Regions from separate parts of the Rossellomorea sp. y25 genome, predicted to be linked through region 2. Evidence: predicted binding sites of a transcription regulator. Region 2 holds the regulator's gene; the other holds the start of a gene.
What was found. Region 2 encodes NrdR, which represses ribonucleotide reductase genes. Its sites were predicted from a motif close to AACACNATATATNGTGTT; they were not measured.

Region 1 (16,297 bases), 350 kb from region 2:
TTTTTGGGAAAAAAATAAAATAATAGCAAGGATTTTTTATTTCTCTGTTAAAACGAGTGAATATTTATAAGGTTTGAAGCCAAATGGGGGCAGATAGAGCGGACCTTCCAAGCCTTTTGGACTTCCTTTTTCAAAAAAATGAGCATGGGACAAAACTAAAATGCCACGATGTAAAGCCGAACAATAGAAGTGTAGGTTCTTAATACCGCTAATGATTTCCGTGCAAGACTACGCTTTCCGCGGGTAGCCCGTGAGCCTCCTCGGCAAGCCTGCGGGTAGAAAAGCGGAGGGGCTTCGCTCAGAGGCGGTTGGCATAAGGCGGAGCGGCCTTGAAGGCGTTCTTTGCCTTCATGGACGATCTGCCTTATGACATTTGCCTCTAAGCCCTATAGCTGGACAAGTCTCACATAAGCTACTTTTCCCGCAGGAGTCTTCGTCTTGCACTCCAATCAACCGCTGGAAACAGCTAAAATCAAATGTATCGAAATAAATAATAAACCCGAACAAATCTGCTTCCTAGAAGGTAGATTTGTTCGGGTTTCACTTAGACTAAAACACTTTTGTCCCAGCCTCTTTATTTTACTTTAATTTGTTGGCTGGAACTCTACTGCTACTGGCTTCATCTGGCCCACTTCACTCATCACGAGGCGGATGATCTCATTCGCATCGGCTGTTGAGTGCTCTTTGTCGGACTTCACTGTAATACGGATGTTTTCCCCATTAGCTCTGACTAAGGCATCTTCGTAACCCATTGTTTTGATCATCGTCTCCAACACGGATTCTGTCATGGCTAACTCTCTCAAGTTTTCCATTTCTTCATAGGCTGCACTCTTTTCTTCTGCTGATACATCGGCGTTGGCTACTTTTGCTTCTAATTCTTCACGAAGCTGTTCGCGCTGGTCCAATACTTCAATTCTTAAAGCTTCGAACATTTCATTTCCAGCAGCGTCCGTTACGACTTCCATGTCAGACATGGTTTCTTTACCCTCTTCCTTCGCTTGTTCTTTTCCGTCTTTTTCTTCATAAGCCATATCTGTCACTTGCTGCGTTGGAGAAGTAATGTAGTATACTGATAGCACGATCACAAGACTCAACATCGTTAATAACCAAACCGTTTGTTTTTTAAGTAACATCTATCATTTCCCCCTTATTTTTTGGGCAGGACCGATACCCGGTGACTTGGTACGTCTAATCCACGGGTAACAGCCTCTATGATCCATTTTTTGATTTGTATATTATCGGCGCCTTTTGCTACAACTAGGACACCGCTGACTTTAGGTTTTTTAGTTTCTTTCACAATGGGAACTTCTTTATCTCCATTCCTGATGATGACCATTTCTTCCTCTTGTGATTTATCTTCTATCGATCGTTTTCCACCTTGCTTATCTTCTTCTGAGGTTGTTTGTGACTGTGTGGATTCATTCTTTTCATATACTTTTGACTCTGTTGCCTCTACATTGACAACAACATGTACTTCACTCACCCCGACAATCTGATCCAGGGCTTCTTTTAATTGGTTTTCGTATTGATCTTCGTACCCCCTCATGGAGCCATCCGATTCCTTTTGGTTGGAGCCGAATGTCGCTACCTCTTCCGGTGCTTCTTCGTCTACTGATTTCGAGACCTCTAAGCTACTATCCCTGCTCCAAAGATCACTGATCAGCATGAAGGCGATACCTATTAACAGCACAATGAGAAAGTATTGAAATTTATTCCCTTTTTTTTCCTTTGGTGGTGAATTAGTATTTTCCTTTGATAGCCATTCCTTCAATGCGTTAAGCGGACCTTTATTAAAGTTCATTTGCTTCCCCAGTCCCCCCTTCAACTGTAATGATTATTTTGTCTGGTGTAAGATTCCATTGCTTGGCAAGTAAGGAGGCCATTTGGGACACACTCTCATCAGGCGTTTTCTTTCTCGTTTCATCTCCCGTATCGATCTCCACGTTTTGAACGGTTTCAATCGTGGTGTTTTCTTGTTTGTCTTTTACAACCACTGTCACTTCGGTGATACTATCTGGGATATTCTCTAAGTCGTCAGCTTTGACTACAACTTTCTCAATGACTTTACCGTGTTCATCCATCATCTCCTTTTCAGCTTGTTGTTTCATTTGGACAGCCATCTGTTCTAAAATATATGCACGTTGTGAGGCTTGTATTTCTTTTTTCTTCATTTCTATTAAATTTTCTACTGAATTATTCCGGGAATCTCCATTTATATCAATTGATTCGAGCACCGTATCAAAATCGGTGGCCATCAATTTAAACAATGGTGTCAGGATAATGGTGATCAACAATAAGCCCGTCACGATTTTTGCATACTTTTGCATGTTGGAGCTGGGAAGAAGCATGTCAATGACGGTTGCTAAGAGAACAAAGATTATAATATTTGTAATCCAATCGGTGAGAAATGACATGACGGTACTCCTTCCTCTTTATCGCATCATCATCGTGATATTTCCTGCTGCAATGATGACAGTAAGACTTAAAAAGAACATAAAGGACACAATGGCAAGGGCCGCAAAGACATAAATCACACTTTTGGCAATGATATCGAGACATTCGATCACCGGGCCGCCACCGAGGGGTTGCAGGAGAGCCGCTGCTAATTTATAAATAAACGCAATCATGAGGATCTTGATTGCCGGAAAGGCCGCAATGATCAGAACAATGGCCACACCAGCGATTCCCACCGTGTTCTTTAAAAGAACGGAAGCGCTGATCACTGTATCCGTCGCATCCGTGAACATCCTTCCGATCACAGGGACAAAATTTCCTGTAACAAATTTCGCTGTTCGAATCGTAATCCCATCTGTCACCGCTGCCGTGGCTCCCTGTACGGATATAACACCAAGGAAAACGGTCATAAAGGCTCCTAACAACCCGATGCTCCATGTTCGCAATAACTGGGCCAGCTGCGTCACTTTATAATGAGTGGAAAGTGTACTTACGATACTTAATAACGCCGCCAGAAATAGCAGGGGGAGAACGACATTTTGGATCAACAAACCGCTTGTGTTCATTAAAAAGATAATCACAGGATGAAAAAATGCTGCGGATACAACTCCCCCGGAAGCTGCAATAAGGGCTAACATCAGGGGTATGAGGGCAATGATGAAGTGGATCATGGTGGAGATGGCATCCCGGGTGTAATCAATCGCCACGTGAAAACTATTAAGGGCGATGATGATCAGGACCATGAACACAATGCTGTATGCAACCTTGCTGACACTCCCTCCTTCAAATGCATTCTGCAGGGATTGAAGGAACATACTGAAAATCGTTAGCATAATCAGTGTTCCTAATAGCTTCCCATTCATCACAAGCTCCTGGAAAGCAAACTTGAATATCCCACTGAACCATGCTTTAAAAGAAAATTCTTTTTCTCCTTTTATAAAATCAACCAAACTGCCTTTTTGACTTTCAGGAAGGTAACCACCGTATTGGTCAACGATGCTATTCCAAAAGCCTTTTAATTCTTCAATTCCCAACTGATCTAACTGTTGATCGATCACTTGCTGCTGAATCGTCGAATCGGGAGGATTCTGTTCATCCCCTTCTTCTGCTTGTCCACTAGAGGCTCCAATGAAAAAGATTACGAGTACTATGACGAGTATTCGATATATTTGCAACAATTTTTTCCACCTCTTAACATTTCGCTTATCCAGTTGGGATCATGTTGATAATCGTTTCGATAATCACTGTTAAAATAGGTACCGCCATTGCTAAAATCAAGATTTTCCCTGCAAGCTCCACTTTCGCCGCAAGTGCCCCCTGTCCGGCATCTTTTGTTATGTGAGAAGCAAATTCCGCTATGTAGGCGATGCCGATAATTTTGAGAATGGTCTCTACATACACCATATTCACATTTGCATTCGCAGCAAGCTTCTCGATCATATGAATGATGGAGTAGATTTGATCGATCAGAAATAAAAAAATCGAACATCCAACAAACACAATAAGCAAAAAAGCAAAATTCGGTTTCTGCTCTTTCACGATCAAAGCCAGAAAGGTCGCAACCAGTGCTATACCAACAATTTGAATGATTTCAATCGCGCACGCCCCCTCTATCCTTGATATAAGAAGACAGATTTAATCTTCTGGAACAGGTCATCGACAATCGAGGCCACCATAAACAGAATATAGATGAATCCAAAGAGGGTAACCCACTGTGCATATTCCTTCTTCCCGACCTGATCTAAAATCGTATGCAAAAAGGCCACTACAATCCCCACCCCTGCGATTTTGAAAATAATATCTACATCAATTCCCATAATTGTTTCCCTCCTGGTTTCTATCAGTTGTTCTCGCAAGCGATCGGTAGCTACAATTGTTATGAAGCATCGTTAAAGCAATAGAATGATCAGTAATAAACCCGATAAAAAGCCTAAACTCTTTGTCATCTTTTCATATTTCCTCTGCTTTTCTATCGCCTCTGCTTCTTCTCTTTCCAGGTGTTTTAACGCTAACTGTATATGTTTCTGCTGGGTCATCATGTCGTGCTTTCCCAGGTTTTCTCCGAATTGTTTCAGGATTTCGTATTCACCTGTTTTAAATGCGGTTAATTTCCAAATATCATTCAGGCTTTCTTCCCACGCTTTCTTCACAGAAATCTCCTGCTCCGTCAATTTCTTTGAAAACGTTTCAAAGAACCAAGAAACAGGTTTTTGCAGCTGCCTGGAGATCTTTCTCGATGCTTCATGCAAAGGGGTATGGCTGTAAGTGATTTCTGCTTCCAAGGACTGAAGGGCCACCTTCAACAACCGAAGCTGCCTCGGTCTTTCCGTTAAATATTTAGACGCTTCGAAACCAGCCCATGAAGTAGAAAGCAGGATGAATACGGCACCGATTAGTTTAATCATTTATGTCACACTCACTTTTTTCAGAAGAGATTGACCATGTTCATTCCACACTTCATGAACCTTACCAGGCTCATCCCCTCTCCTTAGTTCAACAAACCGCTCGATGGTCTGAAGATTCACAATGTCCTTGATAACGGGTCTCTTCGCTACTTCCCCAAATGTTGATCCATGAGTCGTCATCACAAGGGTAATACCGGCATTCACGGCTTCCTGGATAGCTTGACCATCTTCGATTCGTCCGATCTCATCCACAATCAGGACATCAGGACTCATGGAGCGGATCAGCATCATCATGCCTTCAGCTTTTGGACATGCATCCAACACATCCACCCTGGGCCCAAACATCAGCTGAGGGATTCCATTTACACAGCCGGCAATTTCTGAGCGTTCATCGACAATCCCAACTTTAAACGGGGGGATCTTTTTTTCCGGGACGCCCGTCGATATCATACGTGCAAGGTCTCTGAGTAATGTGGTTTTCCCTGTTTGAGGAGAGCCGATAATCATCGTATGCTTCCAGCCATTATCATAAACATATGGAAAAATTGATTGAGCTATGCCAAGCTTTTGCCTCGCGATCCGGATGTTAAAGGAAGAAAGATTCCGAATACCTTTCACCACACCACCTTCTAGAATAACCTTGCCGGCAAGGCCGACTCGATGTCCGCCTTCAATCGTGATATAGCCTCTCTTCAGTTCCTCTTCCAATGTATAAAATGAATGCCGGGATAGTTTGTTAATGAGTTGTTCGCTATCTTCCTCGGTAACGGTATAAGAAAGAAAATATGGCTTCCCCCTGGCCGTGACCTCCAACACGCGGTTGGTACGAACTCTAATTTCTTCAATTCGGTCAATAAGATCTTGTGGAAGGCTCAGGACTTTGTCAGAAATAGTGCTGGGTAGTAAGGCTAGAACTTCTTGCATATTAAGTACCTCCTAATCTTGTTCCACTTCGGAATATAGGACGACATAAATGAATTCTTCGTACATGCTTCCCGATAATACAATGTATTCTAGTAAAAAAAGATTATGACAGTAGAGTTGGAAGATATGAGGTGTGGATTGGGAGTTTTTGTTTGGAGAGTTGTAGATGAAAGGGAATGAGGATTCGGAAATTGCCGAAATTTGTTGAATGGCAGATATATCGAAGTGTTGGCAGATAAACCAAAACGGAGGCGGCTTACACCTCCCCTGCCACTAACAAAAAAAAATAAAAAAAGCCCAAACGAGAAAAATCTCGCTCAGGCTTTTTACTCAATCATCCACGTGATACGTAAGATCCGTCAGTTGTATTAATGATCAATGTGTCTCCCTCGTTGACGAAGAACGGTACGTTAACCACCAATCCTGTTTCTACTGTAGCAGGTTTTGAACCCCCGGAAGCTGTGTCGCCTTTGATGCCCGGTTCTGTTTCAGTTACTTTCAATTCAACTGAGTTAGGAAGTTCAACTCCAAGAGTTTCTCCTCCGTACATCATGATGGACACTTCCATGTTTTCTTTCAGGTATTTCAATTCATATTCGATGGAAGAAGCAGGAAGTTCAATTTGATCGTAGCTTTCGTTGTCCATAAATACATGCATGTCACCATTAGCATATAGGTATTGCATTTTACGGTTATCAATTTGAGCTTTTCCTACTTTTTCACCAGCACGGAATGTTTTTTCCTGGATGGCACCAGTGCGCAGGTTACGAAGTTTAGAGCGAACGAATGCTGCTCCTTTACCCGGTTTAACGTGTTGGAAATCAATTACTCGCCAAATCCCGTTGTCGACTTCAATTGTTAAACCTGTTCGAAAATCATTTACTGAAATCATGTTTATTTCCTCCTATTGTCAAGTAGACCTGTGTCGGGACTACAATGGTAGAATGATTAGATCTTTTGTAGAGTGTGTCAGTGTTTCATTGGAATCTTCTGTTATGAGTGTATCATCTTCAATTCGAACACCGCCAATACCTGGAACATAGACTCCTGGTTCAACCGTTACGATCATTCCAGGCTCCAGTACCACATCAGAACGGGAGGACAATCCTGGTCCTTCATGAACTTCAAGGCCGATTCCGTGACCCAGTGAATGTCCGAAATACTCACCATACCCTTTTTCTGTTATGTAATCACGTGCAATCGCATCCGCTTCTTTACCTGTCATACCAGGCTTAATTTTTTCCATGGCAAGAAGCTGTGATTGAAGAACAACATCATAGATCTCTTTCAGTTTCTCACTTGGTTCTCCTACAGATAAGGTACGTGTCATATCAGAGCAATATCCTTTATAGTATGCTCCATAATCCAACGTTACAAAATCACCTTTTTCAATGACTTTATCACTGGCCACCCCATGAGGAAGTGCAGAGCGATTACCTGAAGCAACGATGATGTCAAAAGATGATGAAGTTGCGCCTGCTTTTCTCATGAAGAATTCTAATTCATTGGAAACCTCTAACTCTGTCACACCCGGTTTGATAAAATCTAATATATGCTTAAATGCTGCATCGGCGATATCCGCCGCATCCTTAATTATCTTAAGCTCTTCAGGTGTCTTAATCAAGCGTAACTTTTCTACCAGCCCTGATACCGGTACAAGTTCTGCTTCCAGCACTTCACGATAGCTGTCATACGCACTGAATGTCATGTAGTTCTTCTCGAAGCCCAGTTTCTTGATCCCCAGGTTTTTCACTTGTTTGGCTACTTCCTCATGGATGGGTCCAGTATGCTGGACGATTTCAAAATCGGCAGCCTGCTCGGTTGCTTGCTCGATGTAGCGGAAATCTGTTATGAATAATGCTTTGTCTTTAGAAATCAGAGCAACACCTGATGAACCCGTAAAGTTTGTCATGTACCGACGGTTGTAGGTACTGGTAAGTAAAATCCCGTCAAGTTCGTTTTCTGAAAAAGTCTCTCTTAATCGTTCAATCTTCATTCAATTCCACTCCCTTAATGTTCTTTATGATCGCTTGTAAAGCCAATTCGTAACCAAACAGTCCAAAACCGACGATCTGGCCAACCGTTTCAGCTGCCACGACAGATTGATGTCTGAACGCTTCACGGGCATGGATATTAGATATATGCACTTCCACTACCGGTACTGATACCGAAGCCACTGCATCTCTTATCGCATAGCTGTAATGCGTGAAAGCACCGGGATTCAGGATGATTCCCCCATACCCTTCATCCTCTGCCCTGTGTATGTAATCAATCAGTTCCCCTTCATGGTTCGATTGAGCTGAAAAGAGTTGAAACCCTTCACCTTCTGCTTGTTTCGAAAGCTTTTCCTCAAGTTGTGGCAGGGTGACATGTCCATAAATATCGGGTTCACGTTTCCCGAGCCTATTTAAGTTAGGACCATTTAAAAGCAAGATTTTATTCATATGTAAACTCCTAAAAAAATAGAATGTTCATCATGAACATTCTAACATAAACCTTTTACCTATACCTACATAATTGTCTGATAATAAGGATTTGTTAATGTGAAACTTCACCTGATTTTTCTTTCTGATCTTGATGTCTCAACTCGTTTTCTTCATAGGAAATGGAGTAGCCAATAAATACACCATATAAAATATACAAGCAGAAGGTTGTGATCAGGGTGTGATAATCAATGGATGTAAAGGATTGAATGCTCGGAAAGAGTGGGTTGAGCAGTAAAAAGAAAGCCAGGTATAACGCTGCACCATAAGCAACTCCAACCCACATGGACTTGAATTTCCTCAATAAACCATAATAGATAAGGGCCACTCCAATAGAAATCACTCCGTAAGCCAATATAGAAAGAACGATTCCAATCCATTTGTCCACCCAGTCCCCAACCGCCCATGGCTCAAAAATGATATTAGGCTCAATTTTCGTAAAGGAAAAAAAGTAACAAAGGTAGGCAATTGCACTCCATAACATTCCACCAATAAAGCCCGTCACAACCACCATTCCCATGAATGAAAGTGGTTTTTCACCCTGATTTTGCTCTAATCGGGGATTCTCCTTGCTTTCTTCTGTTCCATCCTGAATCTTTTCATGTTGTCCTTTTTGTTCCGCCATCTTTAGCACCTCCATTCGTAGTATGTCCCATTGATTTAAACATTTGCATGCTTTGCATATTTTTGGTGTGTATGTTGGTATGGGTTCATAAACAGCGTAAGGGAGGAAATATGTATAATGAATCGCTACCTCTAGTGCTTTGAATCATTTTTTAGTAAAATAGATATTATCTTTCCAAGTTTCAGAAAATAAGTACAACATGAATCACATAAAAACGATAATAAATACGATTAAAGAGCAAGGAAATTGTCTAGAATAATAGTATAGATATTATTTAAAGATGGATTGTATTGTAAGGAGGTGGCTTTGTTGAACGCTCGTAATATCTTTGTTTCCACATTAATATTGTTAGCTATAGTAGGGCTCGTAACTTCCCTATTCGGAAATCCTTTAGGGCTTGCAAAACAATTACTGGTAACAGCAGCCGTCATCGGGATTATCTACTTTATATACCGAAGATGGTTCAGCGGGAGGCGGGCTGGTAATAGTAATGAACAGAGAGCGTTTGTTAAAGCAGCCAAGCAATCGAAGAAGCGTCATAAGAAGAAGTCTTCAAGTAGGCCTCAACAAGTATCAAACGCCCAAAAGAAACGTTCGATACGCAAGAAATCCAATGCCAATCTGACTGTAATTGAAGGAAAGAAGAATAAGAAAAACAATCGAGCCTCGTTTTAGGAGCTCGATTGTTTTATTAATATGTCCATTTTTGCAGAAATGCTTCAGCTTTTGATTTTCCGTACCGGATGAGCTCTGTTTTCCTTTCTGGGGTTAACTCGAATTCGGTTGTGAGCACTCCTTCAGTAGGAATAAAGATGATGTTTTTTTCATGTTTTCTGGAAATGTATCTGGAATCATGTGCATCTTTCATCGTAGTAAAGAGGGCTTCATACATATCAATCGCATTCTTGATTTGTTTTTTCGGCTTTCCGACTAGATCGTGACTTAACTTCACCCCTATTACCGGCCTCACCTTTTTCACATTTTCCCGATCGAACAGCCACATTGGAAAATTACTGAGCACCCCACCATCCACCATAAAACTTATTCCTTCTAAAGATCGTAACTTTACAGGTTCGAAAAAATAAGGAAGACTCGCACTCATTCGTATCGCCCTTGCAACAGGAAAGGTTTCTTTAGCTATTCCATACTTCTCAAGGTCGTCAGGGAGAACTAATAATCTGCCGTTCGATAGATCTGAAGCGATCACCCGGAGTGAATGGGGAGGTAAATCGGCGAACGTATAGATCCCTCTAGCCTTCAGCTTTTCTTCCACCCAGTTTTCAAGCGCCACTCCTTTATACAAACCTAAACGATGGTAAACCCGAAACCATTTTATAATAGGAAAGGAGATGATCTCGTTTGAGTCCAGCAATTTATTAAAATCTATATCATCCATGATTTTCAAAAGCTCCCTGCTCGAATAACCTGCAGCAATAAATGCTGCAATCACTGCTCCTGCACTCGTTCCTGCGAGCCTCTTAAATCTGTAGCCCTTCTCCTCTAATGCTTGATATGCCCCAATCAAGGCGAGCCCCTTGATGCCTCCGCCTGAAAAAACGCCATCGATGTCCACAGGCTCCACTCCTTCTTTTTCTCTTACTACATCTTTAATTCACAAAGAAGGATTTTAGACTAAAAAAATAGGAGGGGAACCAGTCCCCTCCTATCTATCTTTATTATTATAAACCGCACTTCAGTTGAGCACCGCAGTTGGTACAAGTATTGCAGCCGCCCATATCTTTTACCGTTCCTTTACGGCAGACAGGACACGTATTTCCAACTTCAGAACCAATGGTAACGTCTGTTGAACGCACGTCTTGAATCGTATCGAGTAACACGATCGGCTTTTTAGTTGTAGGAATCTCTTTTTGTTCTGCTTCATGCTCGTCATCAAAGCTGTTTTCTTCTGCTTTGAGGGTAAGAACTTGCGAATCACGGCTTCCATCAACGTACACCGTACCGCCTTTTGCTCCACCTTTATAAAGACGCTCATACACTTTTTCTACTTGCTCAACCGTATAACCACGAGGGGCATTAACGGTTTTCGAAATGGAGCTGTCAATCCAATTCTGGATGACACATTGAACATCAGCATGTGCTTGTGGCGCCAGGCTCATGGAAGATACAAACCATTCTGGAAGATTGTCAGCATCTGCTTCCGGATTTCTCTTTAAGTAATCCTCTACAATATCCGCTTTTACTTCAATAAACTTACCAAGACGGCCGCTTCTGTAATATGTGAAGGAGAAGTATGGCTCGAGACCTGTAGATACACCAACCATCGTACCTGTTGAACCTGTTGGAGCAACGGTTAACAGATGAGAGTTTCGAATCCCGTAGTGTTGAATGTCATCCCGTACATCCTCAGGCATTTTCTTCATGAAACCTGTTTCCACAAACGCTTTTCGTAAAGCCTTCGTTTCTTCGTCGGTACTTCCAGTAAGGAATGGGAAGCTTCCCTTTTCCTTGGATAATTCAACGGATGCACGATAAGCGGTTGTTGCGATGGCTTCGAACACCTCATCAACCAGCTGGTTACCTTCTTCTGAACCGTATTCTTTTTCACAATAGATCAACAAGTCTGCAAGCCCCATAACCCCAAGGCCGACACGTCGCTCACCAAGGGCCTGCTTTTTGTTTTCATCCAGGAAGTACGGAGTCGCATCAATGACATTATCCTGCATGCGAACACCCACTTCAACGGTACGCTTCAACTTTTCGAAATCAACGGTTTTCGTCTCTTTATTGGCAAACTGAGCCAGATTCACGGCTGCCAGATTACACACTGAATAAGGAGCAAGAGGCTGTTCACCACATGGGTTGGTAGCAACTACCTTTTGACCATAAGCTTTCGCATTCGTCATATCATTCGCGTTATCAATAAAGAAGATTCCAGGCTCAGCTGAATACGTTGCACAAACATTGATAAGATTCCAAAGCTCTTTCGCTTTGATCTTACGGTAGGTACGGACTTTGTATCCAAGCTTTTCCCACTCTCGGACGTCACCGACATTGTGCCATTCTTCATTGTAGTATTTCATTTGCTCTTCATTGTAACTTTCAACATCCGGGAAGCGGAGTTCATACTCACGATCGTTTTCCACAGCTTCCATAAAGTCGCTTGTTAAACAAACAGAAATATTGGCACCTGTCAGAAACTCTGAATTATGGACGCTATATGTTCCGCCTGTACGCAGCTTTTCTTCTGCATTCTTAAGGATCTTCGCATCAAACCCACCATACCCGGGGATTTGTCTATAGTTCAGGATTCCTTGATACATCGCTTCCTCTTGTTCCGTCAGAGGGGTGAATTTCAATTTATCCTGTGCCGCTTTTTTAATGGTTTCATCTTCTGTATTCTCAAGGAGATAACGCAGAATACGCGGGTTTTGCATTTTAGAAATGATGAATTCGATAATATCGGGATGCCAATCTGATAACATGATCATTTGTGCCCCGCGTCTTGAACCGCCCTGCTCAACCAAATGAGTCAATTTGGCGATGTCATCCAGCCAGGAAACCGAACCGGAGGATTTACCGTTCACACCTTTTGCAAGGGTATTGCGCGGACGAAGCGTCGATCCATTCGTTCCGACTCCCCCGCCTCGGCTCATGATCTCCATTACCTGCTTGCGATGTTCTGAAATCCCTTCACGTGAATCCTGTACGAAAGGCATCACGTAACAGTTAAAGTACGTAACATCCGTTCCGGCACCCGCTCCATAAAGCACTCGACCAGCAGGAACAAAATGCAGGTTCACCAATTCATGATAGAACTTCTCAAACCAAACTTGTCTCTTTTCAGGAGTTTCTTCCACTTCTGCTAAGCCTGTTGCGTTACGCTTTGCAATTTGTTCGTAGTAGACTTCGAGAGGTTTTTCAATTACATCAAGTGTTCTAGAAACGATACCCGTTTCCATTTCTTCAGGTTTGTCTATGGCACTTCTGTACTCTTCTTCGATCCAAACATCTGCTTTCTTCGTTTCCCAATCGATGCTTGTGATGTAACCTAACCCTCTTGCAGGGAATTTAGGATCTTCTTTGATGGTGAGGACTACAAAGTCTCCTTCAGAAAGGGTGATTTTTTCCGTGTCTTTGAAAGAATAACGATCAATCATGACAAGACGGGATACACCTTTGTGTGTAGTATTCATATCCGGTGTAATGGGATGTACTTGAGGAAATAATCCGATATCCTGATTTAATCTTTCGATGTTTAATTTCATTGTGTTTTTCGACGCAACAGTCATAAAGACAACTCCTTCTATCTCAAATCTTTCATTTGTTTGTTATTTACTTTGATGTGTAATATCAAATAATACGATATCATAGCTCTATTAGAAAAGCAATAAATAAACACAACATATAGTGTGCAAAAAATTATTCGACACACCATATATTGTGTTTCGGGTCAATAGGTCATTTGTTTGTCAAACGGATAATAAGCCAATAAAAATAGAAAACAGGAGGAAACAATAGAAAATCATATAATACTCCGACCATTTCTATTAATTTAGAACTTGATATAAATCCAAGTCGCGTAATAGTTGGTAAAATAGGAAAAAAGCGACAAGCATCGCTTTTTTTCTACAAAAAATTTTATCGTTTAAAATTCCAATCATCTGATTCGTACCGGGTTTCGGCAAGGTCCACAACATATTGTGTTTCCTCTTCAGAAAGTTCATATGGTTCCAGGTGGATATTCAGTCCTTCTTCAAAACCTTTTTTGAACGCTTCCTTGGCCATGTCCATGGTGACCGTTTCAGAACTGATTTCGTTCATCGCAACGGCCTTGTTTTTAAAAGCTCGCTGCATACGCTCTTTTACCCTGTCAGATGGATAATTAAACAGACTAAACAATTTATCTTCGTCAAGATCCAGGAGGATAGAGCCGTGCTGGAGGATGACGCCCTTTTGACGCGTCTGGGCACTGCCTGCCACTTTCCTTCCTTCAACCACCAGTTCATACCAGCTGGGTGCATCAAAACAAACAGCTGAACGTGGATTTTTTAATCCTTCCCTCTCTTCTGCTGTTTTCGGAACAGCAAAGTAGGCTTCAAGGCCCAGGCCCTGAAATCCCTTTAGAATTCCTTCCGAGATGACACGATACGCTTCCGTTACTGTTTTAGGCATTTCAGGATGATCTTCTGAAACAATGACGCTGTACGTCAATTCATGTTCATGCAGAACCCCCCTGCCTCCAGTCGGTCTTCTGACGAATCCGAGTCCGTGCTCCTTAACGGCTTCAAGATTGATTTCCTTTTCTACCTTTTGGAAGTAGCCAATCGATAGTGTCGCGGGATCCCAACCGTAAAAACGAATCGTCGGAGGAATCTTCCCTTCACTATGCCAATCGAGTAGCGCCTCATCAAGGGCCATATTATAAGAAGGGGAACAATTCCCTGAGTCAATGAATCTCCATGTTTCCTTTTTCATGCATCATACCTCATTTACGTCTTCTCTTTGATATTTTATTATGTAATCATTCAACTTCATTCAAGTCCGTTACTAGTCTATCAAATCCAATCGAAAAAACAAAGAAAAACAGATTGGAAAGTGTTTGCTATAAAATAATAAATTTGTTTTGATTCTCGGAGCTTTCATGAATATAATAGAAGATAGCGCATTTGTAGAAAGGAGCATGAATGATGGAAGGATTATATATTCTTTTAGTCGTACTTGGTGGAATCATTGTTTATTCACTCTTTACGTTCTTCTATCAAAAGAGAATTGTGAATACATTGACTGAAGAAGAATTTCGAGCAGGATATCGTAAAGCTCAATTGATAGATGTTCGTGAAGCGAATGAATTTGAAAACGGTCACGTACTTGGCGCACGAAATATCCCCCTATCTCAAATAAAAATGAGACAAAAGGAAATCCGTGCCGATCAACCCGTTTACCTTTATTGCCAAAGCGGACTCCGCAGCGGACGAGCAGCTCAAATGCTTCACCGCAAAGGATACCGAGATCTTCACCAATTGCAGGGCGGCTTTAAAAAGTGGACAGGTAAAGTAAAACATAAAAAATAATGTGAAAGGATTGCCTTAGAGGCAATCCTTTTTTTGATCGGTGGGAGTAGTCGGATGGATTGCGTTGATGGATCTAGTGGTAGTATGTAGAATCCCATCAACAAATGGGATTATTTGTAATTCGGCTGGATTTTTGCTGAAAACTGCTGGATTCCTGTTCATTTCGGCTGGATTATCAACCAAAACGGCTGGATTCCTGTTCATTTCTGCCGGATTATCGACCAAATCGGCTGGATTCCCTTTCACTTTGGCTGGATTATCGACCACCACGACCGAATTCCGCGCCTATTTTGCTGAGTGATCCACCATATCTGCTTAATTACTTGTCTTACTATGCTAATAGTCCCTTTAAACGGCCAAATCACGTCTTTTTCACTTGAATTACAGGAGATAACACCACAATCACCTCCGCCCCATTTCTCTTTCAATGAAGGTCCGTCCCTCAGAAAATCCCCGCAGCGAACCGCTGCGGGGATTTCCAGTTTTACATCTTTTAGCTTTCTTTTGTATAACGCAGTATTGGTTTTCTTGCTGCGAGTGTTTCGTCCATACGTTTGACGATGGTCGTATGAGGTGCTTCTTGGACGATTTCCGGTGTTTCTTCTGCTTCTTTAGCAATTTGGATCATTGCATCTATAAAGGAATCTAGGGTTTCTTTCGATTCTGTTTCCGTTGGTTCAATCATCATGCATTCTTCCACATTTAATGGGAAGTAAATCGTAGGCGGATGATATCCGAAGTCGAGTAGTCGCTTCGCAATATCCAATGTACGGACGCCAAGCTTCTTCTGACGTTTTCCACTGATGACAAATTCATGCTTACAATGACGATCGTATGGAAGGTCGAAGTGAGGAGCCAGTCTGCGCATCATGTAATTTGCATTCAGGACTGCGTTTTCTGTAACGGCTCTCAGTCCGTCCGGCCCCATCGTTCTGATGTAAGTATAGGCACGAACGTTAATACCAAAGTTCCCATAGTATGGTTTTACACGGCCAATTGAATCAGGACGGTTGTAATCGAATTCGAACTTTTCGCCATTTTTCACCAGGACCGGTTTTGGAAGGTATTTAATCAAGTCTTCCTTCACTCCGACAGGACCGCTTCCAGGACCACCGCCTCCGTGAGGGCCCGTAAACGTCTTATGAAGATTTAAATGCACGACATCAAATCCCATGTCCCCAGGTCTGGCTTTTGATAATACTGCATTTAGATTGGCACCATCATAATACAGCTTACCGCCTGCTTCATGAATGATTGCAGCCATTTCCAGAATGTTTTCTTCAAATAAACCAAGAGTGTTCGGATTGGTCAGCATCAGGGCTGCAGTATCATCTCCTACTACACGCTTCAGATCTTCCAAATCAACTAATCCAT
Region 2 (16,297 bases):
TTTCAAATGCATCTTGTACAACGAACTGCTTAGCACCAGTTGCGAAGGTATTAGATGAGCAATTTGGTATTGAAAACGGACTTATGACGACAGTCCATGCTTACACAAATGACCAAAAAAATATTGATAATCCCCATAAAGATTTGAGAAGAGCGAGAGCGTGCGGCCAGTCGATCATCCCGACAACGACTGGTGCAGCAAAAGCATTATCATTGGTTCTGCCTCAATTAAACGGCAAGCTTCACGGAATGGCATTACGTGTCCCTACACCAAATGTTTCACTAGTGGACCTGGTTGTAGATGTGAAAAGAGACGTAACAGTAGAAGAAATCAACGAAGCATTTATTACAGCATCTCTTGGTTCTTTACATGGAGTGCTGCAATACACAACAGAACCTTTGGTTTCGATCGACTTTAATACAAATCCTCATTCAGCGATCATCGACGGATTATCCACGATGGTAATGGGAGATCGAAAAGTGAAAGTACTTGCCTGGTACGATAACGAGTGGGGCTATTCATGCCGCGTCGTCGATCTGGCTAAATTCGTAGCAACAAAAATGAACGCAAAACAAGAAGTCAACGTTTGAAAGAATCAACATAAACAATAAGCATCATCCTTAGAACGTACCTTTCCAGGTGCGTTTTTTTTCTTTTATTTCGCTTTTTAAGAATGATGGTATAGAACACTTTATTTAATGGGGATGTATTAAATATTTTAGGAACAAATTCTGCAAAGGAGCTTTTTTATGTTTATCTATCAAAAAGTATAATTAGAAAAAGTGTAGCATCCCAGAGTGGATTGTAGCGGAAGGCACTTGACTCCTGCGGGAATAGCGGGACAGGTGAGACCCCGCAGGCGAAGCCGAGGAGGCTCACCGCCCGCCCCGCGGAAAGCAAGTGCCTGGAGCGAAAAGGAACGGTCAACATTTAGAACATAATCCAAAACTCACTTTACTATTTTGGGTGATAACCCGCATAATCTCGTTGCAATCAACCGATCGTCCACCCATATAAAAAAGTTTATAAAAATTTATTGCAAAACAGTTTTAAACAAAGTATACTATTTTTCGTGAACTTCTTATTAGCAAATGAATACTGATTTAACTACTTAAAGGGTTAGGACCTCTTCGGACTAACTTTCCCCCGTGGTAGTTAAGATTTTGCCAAAGGACACGTTCATTTTGACGAAAAAAATTATGTCAAAGGGGGAAACACTCAATGGAAACAATGGGTCGTCATGTAATCTCGGAATTATGGGGTTGCGATTTTGAAAAATTAAACGATGTAGTAGGAATTGAAAAAACATTCGTCGATGCTGCACTTAAATCAGGTGCAGAGGTTCGTGAGGTAGCTTTCCATAAATTTGCTCCTCAAGGTGTGAGTGGAGTTGTGATCATTTCAGAATCACATCTGACTATTCACAGTTTTCCTGAACATGGTTATGCCAGTATAGATGTATATACTTGCGGTGATTTAGATCCTAACATCGCTGCTGAATATATTGCAGATGCTCTTGGTGCTGACACGCGTGAAACAATCGAATTGCCACGTGGTATGGGTCCGGTACAAGTGAAGAAGTCTCAGGCACAAGCCCTTTAATTGAAAATAACTCAGAAGAGATGCGTATTGGATGCATCTCTTTTTTTGTGCTTTTGTAAAGGAATTGATTTTGAATTTTCATTCGTGCGGTTTTCGTGTAAAATAAGGGTAAATAAAGGGAGGAACTTTATATGAGCGGAATACGTACCCTGTTTAAACGATTTCAATCAGAATGTGAGACATCTGATAAGCACGAAGATAAAGACCTGCAATCACGATATTATAAATCCATGCATCAAGGTGCATTTAATGCAGTACTAGAGTTATTCTCATCCTCTGAATATGAGGTGATTTCCCAGTCTAAGGACAGAGGGGAAATCACGGTTCGTAAAAATGGGACTCCCCAACTGTTCATCGTCGCAACAGTCATCACCGTAAGGCCTTTTGAAACGGCAGTCGATTTCAAGGTGAGTGCAGACAAAGGGAAGGTCTTTGGTACATATACGGTGTTAAAAGCGCAGATCAGCCATTATTATCAGAAGCTTGATAGTGAATTGACAAAAGTGAAATAACGGTAAATCCCATAGAAGCTTGTGTACAGCGCAGCTTTTTTATATGATGAAAGTAAGAGTATGTAATAACGGAGCTGATATTATGAAATGCCCGTCTTGCCAGCATAATGGTACCCGAGTGGTGGACTCCCGGCCTGCTGATGAAGGACGTTCGATCAGGAGAAGAAGAGAATGTGAAGAATGCACTTTTCGCTTCACGACCTTCGAGAAGGTAGAAGAGCTTCCTTTAATTGTGGTGAAAAAAGAAGGGGTAAGAGAAGAGTTTAGTCGAGAGAAGATTTTGAGAGGGTTGATCAAGGCTTGTGAGAAGCGCCCGGTACCTCTTGAGAGATTAGAAAAGATCTCAACGGATATTGAAAAGGAACTCCGAAATCAAGGTGCTTCTGAGGTAGAATCCGTTAAGATCGGTGAGATGGTCATGGATCAACTTGCCAAGGTAGATGAAGTTGCATACGTACGCTTTGCATCTGTTTATCGACAGTTTAAGGATATTAATGTATTTATAGACGAACTGAAAGAATTAATAAAAAAAGAGTAGAAGAATGAGCTGAAGATGTAATTCTTTAGCTCTTTTCTCTTTATTTCTTTGAAAGGTAGAATCCAACTATGATGAAGAAGCATTGGAATGAAATACAGCCAATCGATCCCTACACGGTAGGGACAAATGGGATGCTTCAGGAATATGACCGGAAAATCATTACATTTCTGTACCAGCCTTTAATTGGTTCAGTGTGCTACAGTCTTTATATGAGTTTATGGGGAGAAGTCGAAGAAAATCGGCTCTGGTCGACTGATTCCACCCATTATCACCTTATGAACATACTGTCCGTGAATCTTCAGGACGTCTACGAAGCGCGGATGAAGCTTGAGGGAATCGGCTTGTTAAAGGCATATGAAAAAAGGGACAACGGGGACCGCAGCTTTCTCTATGAACTGCAGCCTCCTCTTTCCCCTCAGGAATTCTTTCATGATGGTATGTTGAATGTGTATCTTTACCGGAAAATCGGCAGAACTCATTACTTGCGTTTGAAGAAGTTTTTCACTGACGAATCGGTTGATAAACAGCAGTACTCGAATATCACTCGATCCTTTCAGGATGTTTTTACATCGGAGCAAATTAATTTTCTTCACCATGATGCAAATGTGGATTCGGAAACCAAGTCTGGTGAACAATATATGAACTATGGAAGGAATGAAGGGATTCCATTAGACGACATCGATTTTGATTTTCAGTTATTGCTGGCGGGATTATCCGAATCCATGGTTCCGCGAAAAGCCTTTACAGCGACTGTGAAGGAAACGGTACTGAAGCTGAGCTATTTATACGGCATCGATCCTATTCAAATGAAAAATATCGTCTTAAGTTCCCTGGATGCTGATGATACCATCGATATAGAATTATTGCGTAAAACTGCACGGGATTGGTATGGGCTACAAACAGGGGATCAATTGCCCGATTTGACTACCAGAATCGAGACCAAGAAACCTGAACCAGCGTATAAACCCCTCTCCAAAGAAGAGGAGCTGATTGAATACCTTGAAAACACGTCTCCAAAAGACGTACTATCTGATATTTCGAATGGCGGTGCCCCTTCTAAGTCTGATCTGCAGGCCGTAGAAGAAGTGCTCATGTCACAGAAGCTGCCGCTTGGTGTTATGAACGTTCTTATACAATATGTCCTATTAAAAACAGATATGAAGCTGACAAAGGGATATATGGAAAAAATCGCATCTCATTGGTCGAGGAAAAAGGTTACGACTGCAAGCGAAGCAATGGATTTAGCCAAGAAGGAACACAAGCAGTATTTGGAGTGGGCTGAAGGGAAAAAGGAAAATAAAACGAATAGGCGAAGAAAGCCGATTCGGACAGAAAAACTCCCGGAATGGTTCCAAGAAGGAGAAGTGGAGAAAGAAAACGATTCCTCTCAGGAAGAATACGATTTCGAGGCAGAGAAGAAAAAACTCGAAGAAGAGCTTAAAAATTTTCGGAAGTAGGTGAACATAGCGGTGGAAAGAATAAACAACACCCTGAAAAGGTTGGCGGCTTCTGGTTCGTTTCAACAAAGATATGAGCAAATGAAAAAAGAGATTCTTGAAAACAATGATGTGAAGGATTTTATTCGCAGGAATGAAGACCGTGTTACAGGGGAAATGGTGAATGAGAGCCTTATGAAGTTATATGAATACATTTCTCAAAGTAAGGAATGCCGTTATTGCCCTTCTTTACAGGAGTGTAAGAATATGATGGAGGGGTATGATCCCCACTTAGTGATCAGGGGCAACACAATCGACATTGATTATCATCGCTGCCCTCGAAAAGTCATCCACGATGAAAGGACGAGCGCCCAGCGTCTAATCAAAAGCCTGTATGTACCGAAGGATATTTTACAAGCATCTTTCTCAACCCTTGACCTTGATTCGAAAAGCCGTCTGGAAGCAGTGCGGCTTGCAAAGAATTTCGTGGAGACCTATACAGAGGGCACGAAAATGAAAGGACTCTATTTTTACGGGAAGTTCGGGGTCGGCAAGTCCTATTTGTTAGGGGCCATGGCCAATGAACTCGCCGAGAAAAAAATCGGTTCTCTTATCGTGTATGTTCCCGAGTTCTTCAGGGAGATCAAACAATCACTCGGTGATAATACGGTGAATGAAAAGCTTGAGATGGTAAAATCAGCCCCGATACTCATGCTCGATGACATCGGCGCAGAAACGATGTCTAGCTGGGGGAGAGATGAGATCTTGGGGACGATCCTCCAGTACAGAATGCTTGAGAACCTGCCTACATTCTTCACCTCCAACTTCAACTTCAGCGAGCTGACTCATCATTTGACATACAGCCAAAGAGGAGAAGAAGAAAAGCTGAAGGCGGCAAGGATCATGGAGCGGATTAAATATCTATCCCAGCCTGTGTTGATTGATGGAAGGAATAGAAGAGAATAGATTGAAAGAGAGGAAATTACATGCGATGCGATTTCCTCTCTTTTTTATGTGTGTAAATTTAGGTGTAGACATTGGACATTTTGATGTGATTTTTTTACAATTATTGCAAAACGGCTGGATTATGGAGGTTTTCGGCTGGATTATCGAGAGAAACGGCCGGATTTCCGAAAGAAACGGCCGGATTTCCGAAAGAAACGGCTGGATTTCCGAGAGAAACGTCCGGATTTCCGAGAGAAACGTCCGGATTATTGAAAGAAACGGCCGGATTCACTCATCGTGCACGGAAGCGAACGCATGTTCATGGTGTCCATAACTACATAGTGAAGAAAAGAGTCAATTAAATTCCCTCATCAACTTCTAAATGATACAAGCCTCCCATATATATAAATCAGGGAATTGGGTTTAAGGAGGCGAGAAAGTTTGATTGAATTTATTTTTAAGCAAAAAAGTGATGCGGTAAAGCTTCAAGAATACCTCAATAAAGAGTTCATCCAATCATGGTTTCATGAAACGCTTTTTCAACATACAACTCACTATAATCTGACGATAGAGGTTTCCCCCTTCTTCAAGGAAAGAGAAAAGCTATTCAATGGGGTTTCACACTTTGTCTTAAATGATAAATGCATGGACTGGTCCGAATCAGCCCTGAAAGAAAATTATTTCTATGAAGATGTTGATGAAATCAATCAAATATTAGAAGTCGTATCAGAGATGAGGATGGGTGAACGACCTGAATTGATGGAGCTGATTGGTGAATGGGACGAGGTCAAATACGTCCATGACAGCCTGGAGCTATTGTTGGAAGGAAAGACTCCCATATCATTCGACTCTTTTAGCAAGTTCAGGCTGAAGAACCTTCAGGAGAGACTCCTCCTCATGGTGGATCTTGCTATAGATGAATATAAGATGGAGCAGGAATATCAAATGTTTGTTCATATGCTGCGGGAGTATCTAGCATCGAGGGAGCAGAAAATGCGCACGATCCATCTGTACTCGACGGGTTACGGCTATCGTTTCTTTGATGAAGACATGAAAGAGCTGACACGCCAGGAACTGACAAAGGCGATTGATAAACGATTATTGACGAATCATCCCTTATATGTTGATTCGTACACCATTGCTCCGTTATTATCCATTGCCCCGGAAAAGATACTCGTCTATGGAAATGGTGACCATCAATTGATCAGGACGCTTCAGAACATTTTCGAAGAACGGATCGATCTCCTGCCGTTGAGTTATTTTCCTGACACGCTTCTGTATCCTTCGTGGGATATCGCGAATGAATAGGCTTGCTTTTCAAAACATAACCGATTATAATACCTACATAATAAGTCAATAAATAAAGGTTATGATGAGGACAAGAATATTCCTATTCCATTCACAGAGAGGGAAGTCTCCCGGCTGCAAGCTTCCTAATTCGGTAGTGATATTTACCACCTCGGAACTTCAATTATGAACTGAATCTTGACGGATTCACAGTAATGATTGACGGCTAAATGTCGTTATTCGTTTTCAATGAAGTCATTGTCTGTATTTTGGGCACAATGAGAAGTTGGGTGGAACCACGAGTTTACTTATTAACCTCGTCCCTTCAAACGTGAAGGGGCGGGGTTTTTTATGTTTTATAGAGATTATTTAAGGAGTGAAATTACATGTCAGAAGTAGTGAAAATTCAGTTCCCTGATGGAAATGTAAAGGAGTTTCCTAAAGGGACGACAACAGAAGAGATTGCTGCGTCCATCAGTCCCGGACTGAAAAAGAAGGCGCTCGCTGGTAAAATAAATAATGTATTAATCGACTTGCGTACAGGGATCCAAGAGGATGGGGCGATAGAAATCGTTACACCTCCAGGAGAAGATGCTCTGGAAATTCTTCGTCACAGTACAGCTCATTTAATGGCTCAGGCGATTAAACGTTTATACCCTGAGACAAAGCTCGGAATCGGACCGGTCATCGAAGGCGGGTTTTATTATGATATTGATTCCGAGCACACGTTTACACCAGAGGACCTGCCATTGATCGAGAAAGAAATGAAGAAGATCACTGGTGAAAACTTAGAGGTGGTTCGTAAAGAAGTCAGTCGCGACGAAGCTCAGAAAATGTATGAAGAAATCGGTGACGAGTATAAGCTTGAATTACTTGAAGCGATTCCAGAGGGCGAGCAAGTCTCGATTTACGAGCAAGGTGAATTCTTCGATCTATGTCGTGGGATCCACATTCCGTCCACTAATAAAATTAAAGAGTTTAAGCTGTTGAGCATCGCCGGGGCATACTGGCGCGGGAACAGCGATAACAAAATGCTTCAACGAATTTACGGTACTGCCTTTTTCAAGAAAGAAGACCTGGAAGAGCATCTGCGTCTTTTAGAAGAAGCGAAAGAGCGTGATCACCGTAAAATCGGAAAAGAATTAAACCTATTCATGAACTCACAAAAAGTGGGACAAGGTCTGCCGATGTGGCTGCCTAAAGGTGCAACGATCCGTCGCATCATCGAGCGCTATATCGTGGATAAAGAAGAGCGCTTAGGCTATGATCACGTGTACACTCCTGTCATGGGAAGTGTTGAACTTTATAAAACAAGCGGTCACTGGGATCACTATCAGGAAAACATGTTCCCGGTTATGGAAATGGATAACGAAGACCTTGTTCTCCGTCCAATGAACTGCCCTCATCATATGATGATTTACAAAAACGGCATTCACAGCTATCGTGAGCTTCCGATCCGTATCGCCGAGCTTGGTCTGATGCACCGTTACGAATTATCAGGAGCACTATCAGGACTTCAACGTGTACGTGGAATGACTCTGAACGATGCTCATATCTTTGTCCGTCCCGATCAAATCAAGGAAGAATTCAAGCGTGTCGTACGCCTGGTTCAGGAAGTGTACAAAGACTTTGATCTGAAGGACTATTCCTTCCGCCTGTCTTATCGTGACCCTGAGGATACTGAGAAGTACTTCGATGATGATGAGATGTGGAACCGTGCACAAGGGATGATCAAGGAAGCCATGGATGAACTCGACGTTGAGTACTTTGAAGCTGAAGGGGAAGCGGCATTCTACGGCCCTAAACTGGACGTTCAAGTGAAAACAGCCCTTGGTAAGGAAGAAACTCTATCAACGGTTCAACTGGATTTCCTGCTTCCGGAGCGCTTTGACTTAACATATGTAGGGGAAGACGGGAAGCAGCACCGTCCGGTAGTCATTCACCGTGGTGTCGTATCCACAATGGAACGCTTCGTGGCATTCCTGATTGAAGAATACAAAGGAGCATTCCCGACATGGCTCGCTCCAACGCAGGTTCAGGTAATCCCGGTTTCTCCGGATGTTCACTTTGACTATGCGAAAGAAGTGAAAGAAAAGCTTCAAGCTGAAGGATTACGTGTCGAGATTGACGATCGTAATGAAAAGATCGGCTACAAAATCCGTGAAGCACAGATGAGTAAAGTCCCTTACATGCTTGTAGTGGGAGACAATGAAATCAAGGAAACGGCTGTCAACGTCCGTAAATACGGAGAGCAGAAATCAGAAACAATCTCCCTTGAAGAGTTTATCGGAGACATCACAAAAGAAGCAAAACGATAAAATGAGGAAGAGGGACGGACCTTGCATCAAGGTCCGTCCCTCCCATATAAAATTCAAAAAAACTGTTGCACTCTCCTTAGATGTCTGATATTATGAAATACGTTGTGATATTAAATGATTATTTGACAGCGGTTTTGTCATGTGATATAGTATCTAAGGTGAATTGAATACAGTTTGGTACAAGTAGAGGCTACCCGCTTCTCACCTGAATAACGCTTTCTAAAGTTGTTTCCAGGTATGTGATTGACTATTAAAGCCATTTATATATGCTTAATAATCAGGTGCGGGTGTTTCGACACTCGCATCTTTTTTTGTTTGCTTCAAGCATGCAGAAAAAGGTCCGAGTGCGTCGACCAAAGCCGTGTATTCTTTTAATAAACCTTGGAGGTGGCTAATTATTAGCAAAGACATGATCTTAAACGAAACGATTCGTGCCCGTGAAGTACGTCTTATCGATCAAAACGGTGAGCAACTTGGGATTAAAACCAAGAATGAAGCTCTTGAAATCGCTGAACGTGTAAATCTTGATCTTGTTCTTGTTGCTCCAAATGCAAAACCGCCCGTTGCTCGTATCATGGACTACGGTAAGTTTAAGTTTGAACAACAGAAGAAAGAAAAAGAAGCACGTAAGAATCAGAAGATCATCAATCTTAAAGAGGTTCGTTTAAGCCCGACGATTGATGAGCATGATTTCAACACTAAGCTTCGTAACGCTCGTAAGTTCCTTGAAAAAGGAGACAAAGTTAAAGCGTCAATCCGATTTAAAGGTCGTGCGATTACGCACAAAGAAATTGGTCAACGTGTTCTGGATCGCTTCAGTGATGAGTGTAAAGATGTAGCAACCGTTGAATCAAAACCGAAAATGGATGGTCGCAGTATGTTCTTGGTGCTTGCACCAGTTAACGAAAAATAAAGGACCCGAGGAGGAAAAGCATCATGCCAAAAATGAAAACTCACCGCGGCTCAGCTAAGCGTTTCAAGAAAACAGGTTCTGGTAAACTTAAACGTTCACACGCTTACACAAGCCATTTATTCGCAAACAAATCTACTAAAGCAAAGCGTAAGCTACGTAAAGCGGCTGTTGTCTCTAAAGGAGATTTCAAACGCATTCGTCATATGCTTGACAACCTAAAATAAGAGTAATAGAAACAGGAGGGAATTATTATGCCACGCGTAAAAGGCGGAACAGTAACACGCAGACGTCGTAAAAAAGTTCTTAAATTAGCCAAAGGTTATTTCGGTTCAAAACACACTTTATATAAAGTAGCAAATCAACAAGTCATGAAATCATACATGTATGCTTATCGTGACCGTCGCCAAAAGAAACGTGATTTCCGTAAACTATGGATCACACGTATCAATGCGGCTGCACGTATGAACGGTCTTTCTTACAGCCGTTTAATGCACGGATTAAAGCTTGCTGGTATCGAAGTAAACCGCAAAATGCTTGCTGAGCTTGCGATTTCTGACGAAAAAGCATTCAACCAATTAGCTGACGCTGCTAAAGCTCAACTAAACAAATAATAAACTGCTGACAAGTTAGCAGACAAAAAGGACTGGCCCCTGGCCGGTCCTTTCTTATATAAATCTCATTGGAAAGCAGGTAGAAATCATGGGTACATTAACAGGTATCTTATATCTATATGCCATTGTCATCAATATCATCGGTTTTATCATCATGGGCAGAGATAAAAGAAAAGCTCAGCGAAATGAATACCGCATAAAAGAGAATACATTGTGGCAGGTCGCGATTCTGGGAGGCAGCATCGGCGCCTATATGGGGATGAAGGTATACAGACATAAAACGAAACATAAAGTATTCGCTTTCGGGTTTCCGCTGCTCGTCATGCTTCATAGTCTGCTTTTTATCTGGCTGAATACTAAATTGTAGATAGAAAAATTTTCATTCTTTAACCCGTCTTCATTACATACTATATAGAGAGTGTCTATAACAGCTTAGAAAAGCAGAAGGAGGTCACCTTAGCCATGGACGAACGGTTAGTTGCTGCATTCGCCCTCATGGAAGCTAGTGGATATATGGCTCCTGTTCTGTTTATCTTGTTTCATATCCTGAGGCAATTTTTGTTTATCCCGGTAGCCCTTGTATGTATGGCGGGAGGAGTGCTATTCGGAAGCATATTCGGCACTCTGTATTCATTAATCGGATTGACGCTCTTATCCATTACTTTTTACTTTGTTATAAAGAGCTTTACATCTTTCTATGAAAAGCTTCTGAGACTGAAGGAAAAATGGTTTGGAAGGAATGCTACTCTCACAACCGGTCAAATTGCTATACTGCGGTTAATTCCTTTTGTCCATTATCAGTTGTTGAACCTTTGTTTACTTGAACGCAAGAAAAAGCTTAAACCTTTCATCCGGGCCTCTGTTATTTCCAATATTCCCCTGGCGTTTTTTTACACGGTTTTCGGTCAATACATCAAACAATTTTCCCCTCCTATTCTCGTTATGATTTTCCTGGCACTCATCGTCCTATTTTATCTTCTAAGAGAAAAAGTAAGAGTGATTGAATGGAGAGAGTTCTTTCCGGGTAAATAAAAAACGGCTGGCCAGCCGTTTTTTTTACTGCTTTCTTTGAAGGAATTCACGGATCGGACTTTTCCAATCCAGCTTTGCGTTAGGGTATCTTTCTTTAATTTCATTTTGAAGGTATTGAAAATCTTCTTGAGTCAATCCCTTTAAAGAAGAGATGTTTTTTGACCAAACAAAGATGGAAACCACCTCGAAGGATTTTTCTGTTGCCCCTAAATACTTTTCTCCTTCAAATAGAACTCCTTTATACGTCACGTGGAAATTCTTACGTACATTTTCCTGATCATCGAGAAAGTAAAAACGTTTCTGCTCCTGGGCAAGTTCCAGCTTTCGCTTTGGGTCCATAATGTATTTCACACTGCGGTATAATAGATAAAGAATAATGAAAAAAATCACTAACCGAATAAGCCAAAGCATTACCATTACCTCCCTAGGCATAAGTCTTCTCCTAATATTTACGATAAAAACAGAAAAAGGTTTCATTTTATTTAAAATTTATTTGAAAATTTGTCATACTAAGAGAGAACATCAGAAATATAATAGGCATCATGAGGGGAGAAAACGTCATGAATATTGAAAAGTTATTGGATATGCAGGAGAAGCTGGATCAGCATATTGAAGAAGAACACGGATTGCAAAACGCAGATTTAATTGAAAAGAAAATCCTTGCCCTGCTTGTAGAAGTTGGGGAACTGGCAAATGAAACAAGAAGCTTTAAGTTTTGGAGTAAGAAATCATCTTCATCAAAGGAAGTGATCCTTGAAGAATTTGTAGATGGAATCCATTTCATCCTATCACTGGGACTTGAAATCGGCATCCAGCAATTTGATTTAGGGGAAACCAATTACGGAAATGAAGATGTCACGAAACAATTCCTGGAAGTATTCAAAGCGGCCAATCATTTTGCTGAAGAGCGTTCCGTTGGGCATTTTCAACAATTGTTCAGGCATTATGTGTATTTGGGTGAGCTGTTAGGGTTCTCTCATGAAGAGGTATTTGATGCTTATGTAAAGAAGAATGAAGTGAATTATAATCGTCAAAAAGAAGGATATTGATCCGTGACATCTGCTGCTGGATAGTAAAGAAGATTCAGGAAATTTTGATGAATCGGACAGGTTTTAGTATAATGAGAGTGTATAAACATTTAGGGGGTCGAAACAGTGGCGAAATTAGATGAAACATTGACAATGCTCAAGGATTTAACTGATGCAAAAGGTGTGCCGGGAAATGAAAGAGAAGTACGAAACGTAATGAAGCGATACATAGAGCCATTTGCAGATGAAATGACAACAGATAACCTTGGAAGCTTGATTGCTAAAAAAGTCGGAGATGAGAACGGACCTAAAATCATGGTGGCCGGTCATCTTGATGAAGTTGGATTCATGATCACTCAAATCGACAGCAAAGGGTTCCTGCGTTTTCAAACAGTAGGCGGCTGGTGGTCACAAGTCATGCTTGCCCAGCGTGTGACGATTGTGACGGGTAAAGGAGAAGTAACGGGTATAATTGGCTCGAAACCACCACATATCCTGCCTCCGGAAGCTCGTAAAAAGCCTGTTGATATTAAAGATATGTTTATTGATATCGGTGCTTCAAGCCGTGAAGAGGTACAGGAGTGGGGAGTGAAGCCAGGGGATATGGTTGTCCCTCATTTCGAATTTACGGTGATGAACAATGAAAAAATGCTTCTTGCGAAAGCCTGGGATAACCGCATAGGATGCGCGATTGCCATTGATGTACTGAAAAACCTGAAAGGTCAAGAGCATCCAAACGTGGTATATGGTGTAGGAACAGTGCAGGAAGAAGTCGGCCTGCGTGGAGCGAGAACGTCAGCATCTAAGATCCAGCCTGACATTGCATTTGGTGTAGATGTTGGAATTGCAGGAGATACACCTGGTGTTTCTGATAAAGAAGCATCGAGTAAAATGGGTGAAGGCCCTCAAATCATCCTTTATGATGCATCCATGGTTTCACACAAAGGACTTCGTGACTTTGTAACAAATACAGCGGATGAGCATAACATTCCTTATCAATTTGATGCCATTGCTGGTGGTGGTACAGATTCAGGTGCGATTCATTTAACGGCAAACGGAGTTCCTGCTTTATCGATTACCATTGCGACCCGCTATATTCATTCCCATGCAGCAATGTTGCATCGCGATGATTATGAGAACGCGGTTAAACTGATTACAGAAGTTATCAAGAAGTTAGATAAAGATACAGTGGCGAAGATTACATTTGATTGATTGAAATGAAGAGACCCTATTCGATTAGGGTCTCTTGTTTATGAAAAAAGTAGATCTGCCATTAAAAAGTCATTTGCTCCGATAAGGTCATGTCAGCATCGATTGTCTTTTTGATAATGCGAATGGCACTCTCATTGTCCTCGTCTGTTTCTGAGGCCATGCAATCCTTCGGTATCGATATTTCATACTCCCTCATATAGGCATCATTGGCGGTATAAAGCACACAGATATCCCCTGCAATTCCTGTTAAAATCAGATGTTCTACATCCAGCTGGTGAAGCAGGATATCAAGTTGCGTCCCAAAAAAACACGAATGCTTCGGTTTGATGATAAAATAGTCATCTGTATCAGGGTGAAGTCTGTCGATAACGGTTTCTCCTTTTTTCATTTTGCAGTGCTCGATGATGTCATTCATATTGTCCTGCCATAGACCGTAGTTATCATTCACATAAATGACCGGAATGCCCGAATCCTTCGCTTTCCTCTTGAGTCCGCGGATATTATCTACAATCTCCAGAGTGTTTTCGTATAACTTCTCTCCACCATGGAAATCAAAAGTATTAATCATATCGATGATCAATAATGCGCTTTTCTTTTGGTTCATACATTCGTTTCCCCTTCCGTTTACCTTTGTATGTTTTCATTACCACTGAAAGAGTAATACTAAAACAAAACTGGAGAAAAATTTATAATGGGGAAGGAAAAAACAAGGGCAACCCCTAGAAAGGGTCGCCCTTGTTCTTACTGTGTTTGTTGCTGTTGCAATGATTCCTCTAATGTTTCGAGGACCATTTTTTGTTCCTGGGGATCTGCGTTTTGCCAGAAGACTTCAAGGAGTACACCCAGTCCAGGGAGGGTTTTTTCTTCTCCGCCTTGGATTGCATCGACGATGGTGTCTCTCAGTTCGTCCTGGTTGTTGCCAGATACGTTGTGTATGATTGCTTTTCGTAAGTTAAGATTCATCACACATTTCTCCTTTTTGATTGTTGAGGAATTCATTGTTATCTTGTCTCAAATTGAATTTATTATGTAGGAAAGTTAAGGTATAATGAGACCTTGAATAGTAACCTAAAGGAGCGGATACGATTGAAGTATATTCAATCCTCGAAAAATCCTGTTGTGAAGCAGTGGAAGAAATTATTAACCAAAAAAGAACGAGACCTTACTCGCACATACATAGTTGAAGGCTTTCACCTGGTGGAAGAAGCATTAAAGCAAGAAGATACTGTTCTTGAACTCATCCTTGTGGAAGGAATTGATCTGCCGCAGAAATGGACAGTAGACTCAGTTACCATGACGATGGTATCAGAAGAGGTCGGTAAAGCTTTGACCGATACCGAGACACCACAAGGAGTTTTCGCCGTATGTAAGCAAAAAGAAGATGAGCATGACATTGAGAAAGCACAAGCCCTCATGCTCTTAGACGGACTTCAAGATCCGGGGAATATCGGGACGATCATTCGAACAGCTGATGCAGCTGGCATTGATATGATCGTGTTGGGAAAGGGGACAGTTGATCCTTATAATCCTAAGGTATTACGCTCTGCACAAGGAAGTCACTTTCATATTCCTATCGTCAGAAAAGAACTGCCTGAAACCATTTCAGCACTGAAAGAGCGCGGCATTCCCGTTTATGGGACGGCTCTTGAAAATGGTGTGGAGTATACCAAGATAAAGCCACAATCTTCTTATGCCCTCATCGTAGGAAATGAAGGAAATGGCATGTCGAAGGAGCTCTTAAGGGAGACCGATCAAAACCTTTACATTCCTATCTACGGAAAGTGTGAATCATTAAATGTAGCGATCGCTGCGGGTGTTTTATTATACTATTTTAAAAATGGGCAGTGAATTTCTTGAAAAGGTTTGAAATTTGCCTGGAAATTCACTATAATAATGCACATATAACTTAAAAAACGTTGAAAGAGGAAAGTAGCACATGACCTTCTTCAAGGGAGAGGATGCCCTGGACTGTAAGCATTCTTAAGAAAGCATGATGTGAAGATTTCACCTCTCGAGTTGGCATCGGGACCATTCATTTGATGAATGTAAAGATGCTCCGGCAAAGCCGTTATCCGAATGAAGTGAGTATGTCTGCCTATAAGGCTTTTTGCGAAAGCAAAATAACCATGGGATATACTTATAAGGGTGGTACCGCGATATAAACCTCGTCCCTTTTTGGGATGGGGTTTTTTTATTTGTTTTTAAACCAATCCAGTAGGATCATTCGGACGATATACATTAAAGGAGGAAGTATATATGGAGGACAAATTACGATCCCTTCAACAAGAAGCAATCGAAAAAGTGAACGAAGCACAGGACTTAAAAGAACTGAACAATATCCGTGTAGCTTATCTGGGTAAAAAAGGACCCGTAACTGAAGCCTTAAAAGGAATGGGAAAACTTTCAGCGGAAGAACGTCCAAAAATGGGGGCCCTTGCGAATGAAGTTCGTGGAGCCATTACAGAAACACTTGAAGCGAAGCAGGCCATTCTTGAAAAAGAAGCGGTTGAAAAGAAGCTTCAATCTGAAACGATCGATGTTACATTACCGGGGCGCCCTGTTAAAAAGGGAAATCATCATCCGCTCACGATGATTGTGGAAGAAATTGAAGATTTATTTATCGGAATGGGCTATACCGTTGCTGAAGGACCGGAAGTGGAAAAGGATTATTATAATTTTGAAGCACTGAACCTTCCTAAGGGACACCCGGCCCGGGACATGCAGGATTCCTTCTATATTACGGAAGAAACCCTTCTGCGTACTCACACTTCTCCGGTGCAAGCAAGAACGATGGAACTGGCCAAAGGCAAAGGACCAATTAAAATTATTTGTCCAGGGAAAGTGTATCGTCGTGATACAGATG

Region 1: the regulator NrdR is predicted to act here: its motif matches at 13,280-13,297, upstream of AAEM60_RS14980 (vitamin B12-dependent ribonucleotide reductase).

Annotation. Positions count from the first base shown of each region.
Region 1 is NZ_CP145886.1:2,949,062-2,965,358, forward strand. It holds gene AAEM60_RS14910 (SpoIIIAH-like family protein) at 585-1,133, opposite strand; gene spoIIIAG (stage III sporulation protein AG) at 1,148-1,801, opposite strand; gene spoIIIAF (stage III sporulation protein AF) at 1,791-2,414, opposite strand; gene spoIIIAE (stage III sporulation protein AE) at 2,433-3,632, opposite strand; gene spoIIIAD (stage III sporulation protein AD) at 3,658-4,050, opposite strand; gene spoIIIAC (stage III sporulation protein AC) at 4,065-4,271, opposite strand; gene spoIIIAB (stage III sporulation protein SpoIIIAB) at 4,344-4,859, opposite strand; gene spoIIIAA (stage III sporulation protein AA) at 4,860-5,783, opposite strand; gene efp (elongation factor P) at 6,118-6,675, opposite strand; gene AAEM60_RS14955 (aminopeptidase P family protein) at 6,715-7,779, opposite strand; gene aroQ (type II 3-dehydroquinate dehydratase) at 7,769-8,227, opposite strand; gene AAEM60_RS14965 (YqhR family membrane protein) at 8,322-8,891, opposite strand; gene AAEM60_RS14970 (SA1362 family protein) at 9,201-9,566, shown strand; gene AAEM60_RS14975 (patatin-like phospholipase family protein) at 9,583-10,464, opposite strand; gene AAEM60_RS14980 (vitamin B12-dependent ribonucleotide reductase) at 10,571-13,141, opposite strand; gene AAEM60_RS14985 (biotin/lipoate A/B protein ligase family protein) at 13,491-14,327, opposite strand; gene AAEM60_RS14990 (rhodanese-like domain-containing protein) at 14,540-14,923, shown strand; gene AAEM60_RS14995 (hypothetical protein) at 14,988-15,224, shown strand; gene gcvPB (aminomethyl-transferring glycine dehydrogenase subunit GcvPB) at 15,417-16,297, opposite strand, start outside.
Region 2 is NZ_CP145886.1:3,299,109-3,315,405, reverse strand. It holds gene AAEM60_RS16870 (glyceraldehyde-3-phosphate dehydrogenase) at 1-590, shown strand, start outside; gene speD (adenosylmethionine decarboxylase) at 1,222-1,602, shown strand; gene AAEM60_RS16860 (cytosolic protein) at 1,734-2,114, shown strand; gene nrdR (transcriptional regulator NrdR) at 2,197-2,652, shown strand; gene AAEM60_RS16850 (replication initiation and membrane attachment family protein) at 2,721-4,109, shown strand; gene dnaI (primosomal protein DnaI) at 4,122-5,054, shown strand; gene AAEM60_RS16840 (putative sporulation protein YtxC) at 5,475-6,341, shown strand; gene thrS (threonine--tRNA ligase) at 6,707-8,638, shown strand; ribosomal protein L20 leader region at 8,814-8,955, shown strand; gene infC (translation initiation factor IF-3) at 9,048-9,551, shown strand; gene rpmI (50S ribosomal protein L35) at 9,575-9,775, shown strand; gene rplT (50S ribosomal protein L20) at 9,803-10,162, shown strand; gene AAEM60_RS16815 (DUF1294 domain-containing protein) at 10,251-10,529, shown strand; gene AAEM60_RS16810 (VTT domain-containing protein) at 10,625-11,194, shown strand; gene AAEM60_RS16805 (sigma-w pathway protein ysdB) at 11,219-11,605, opposite strand; gene AAEM60_RS16800 (dUTP diphosphatase) at 11,755-12,243, shown strand; gene AAEM60_RS16795 (M42 family metallopeptidase) at 12,349-13,434, shown strand; gene AAEM60_RS16790 (isochorismatase family cysteine hydrolase) at 13,496-14,038, opposite strand; gene sspI (small acid-soluble spore protein SspI) at 14,176-14,397, opposite strand; gene AAEM60_RS16780 (RNA methyltransferase) at 14,521-15,282, shown strand; gene pheS (phenylalanine--tRNA ligase subunit alpha) at 15,691-16,297, shown strand, end outside.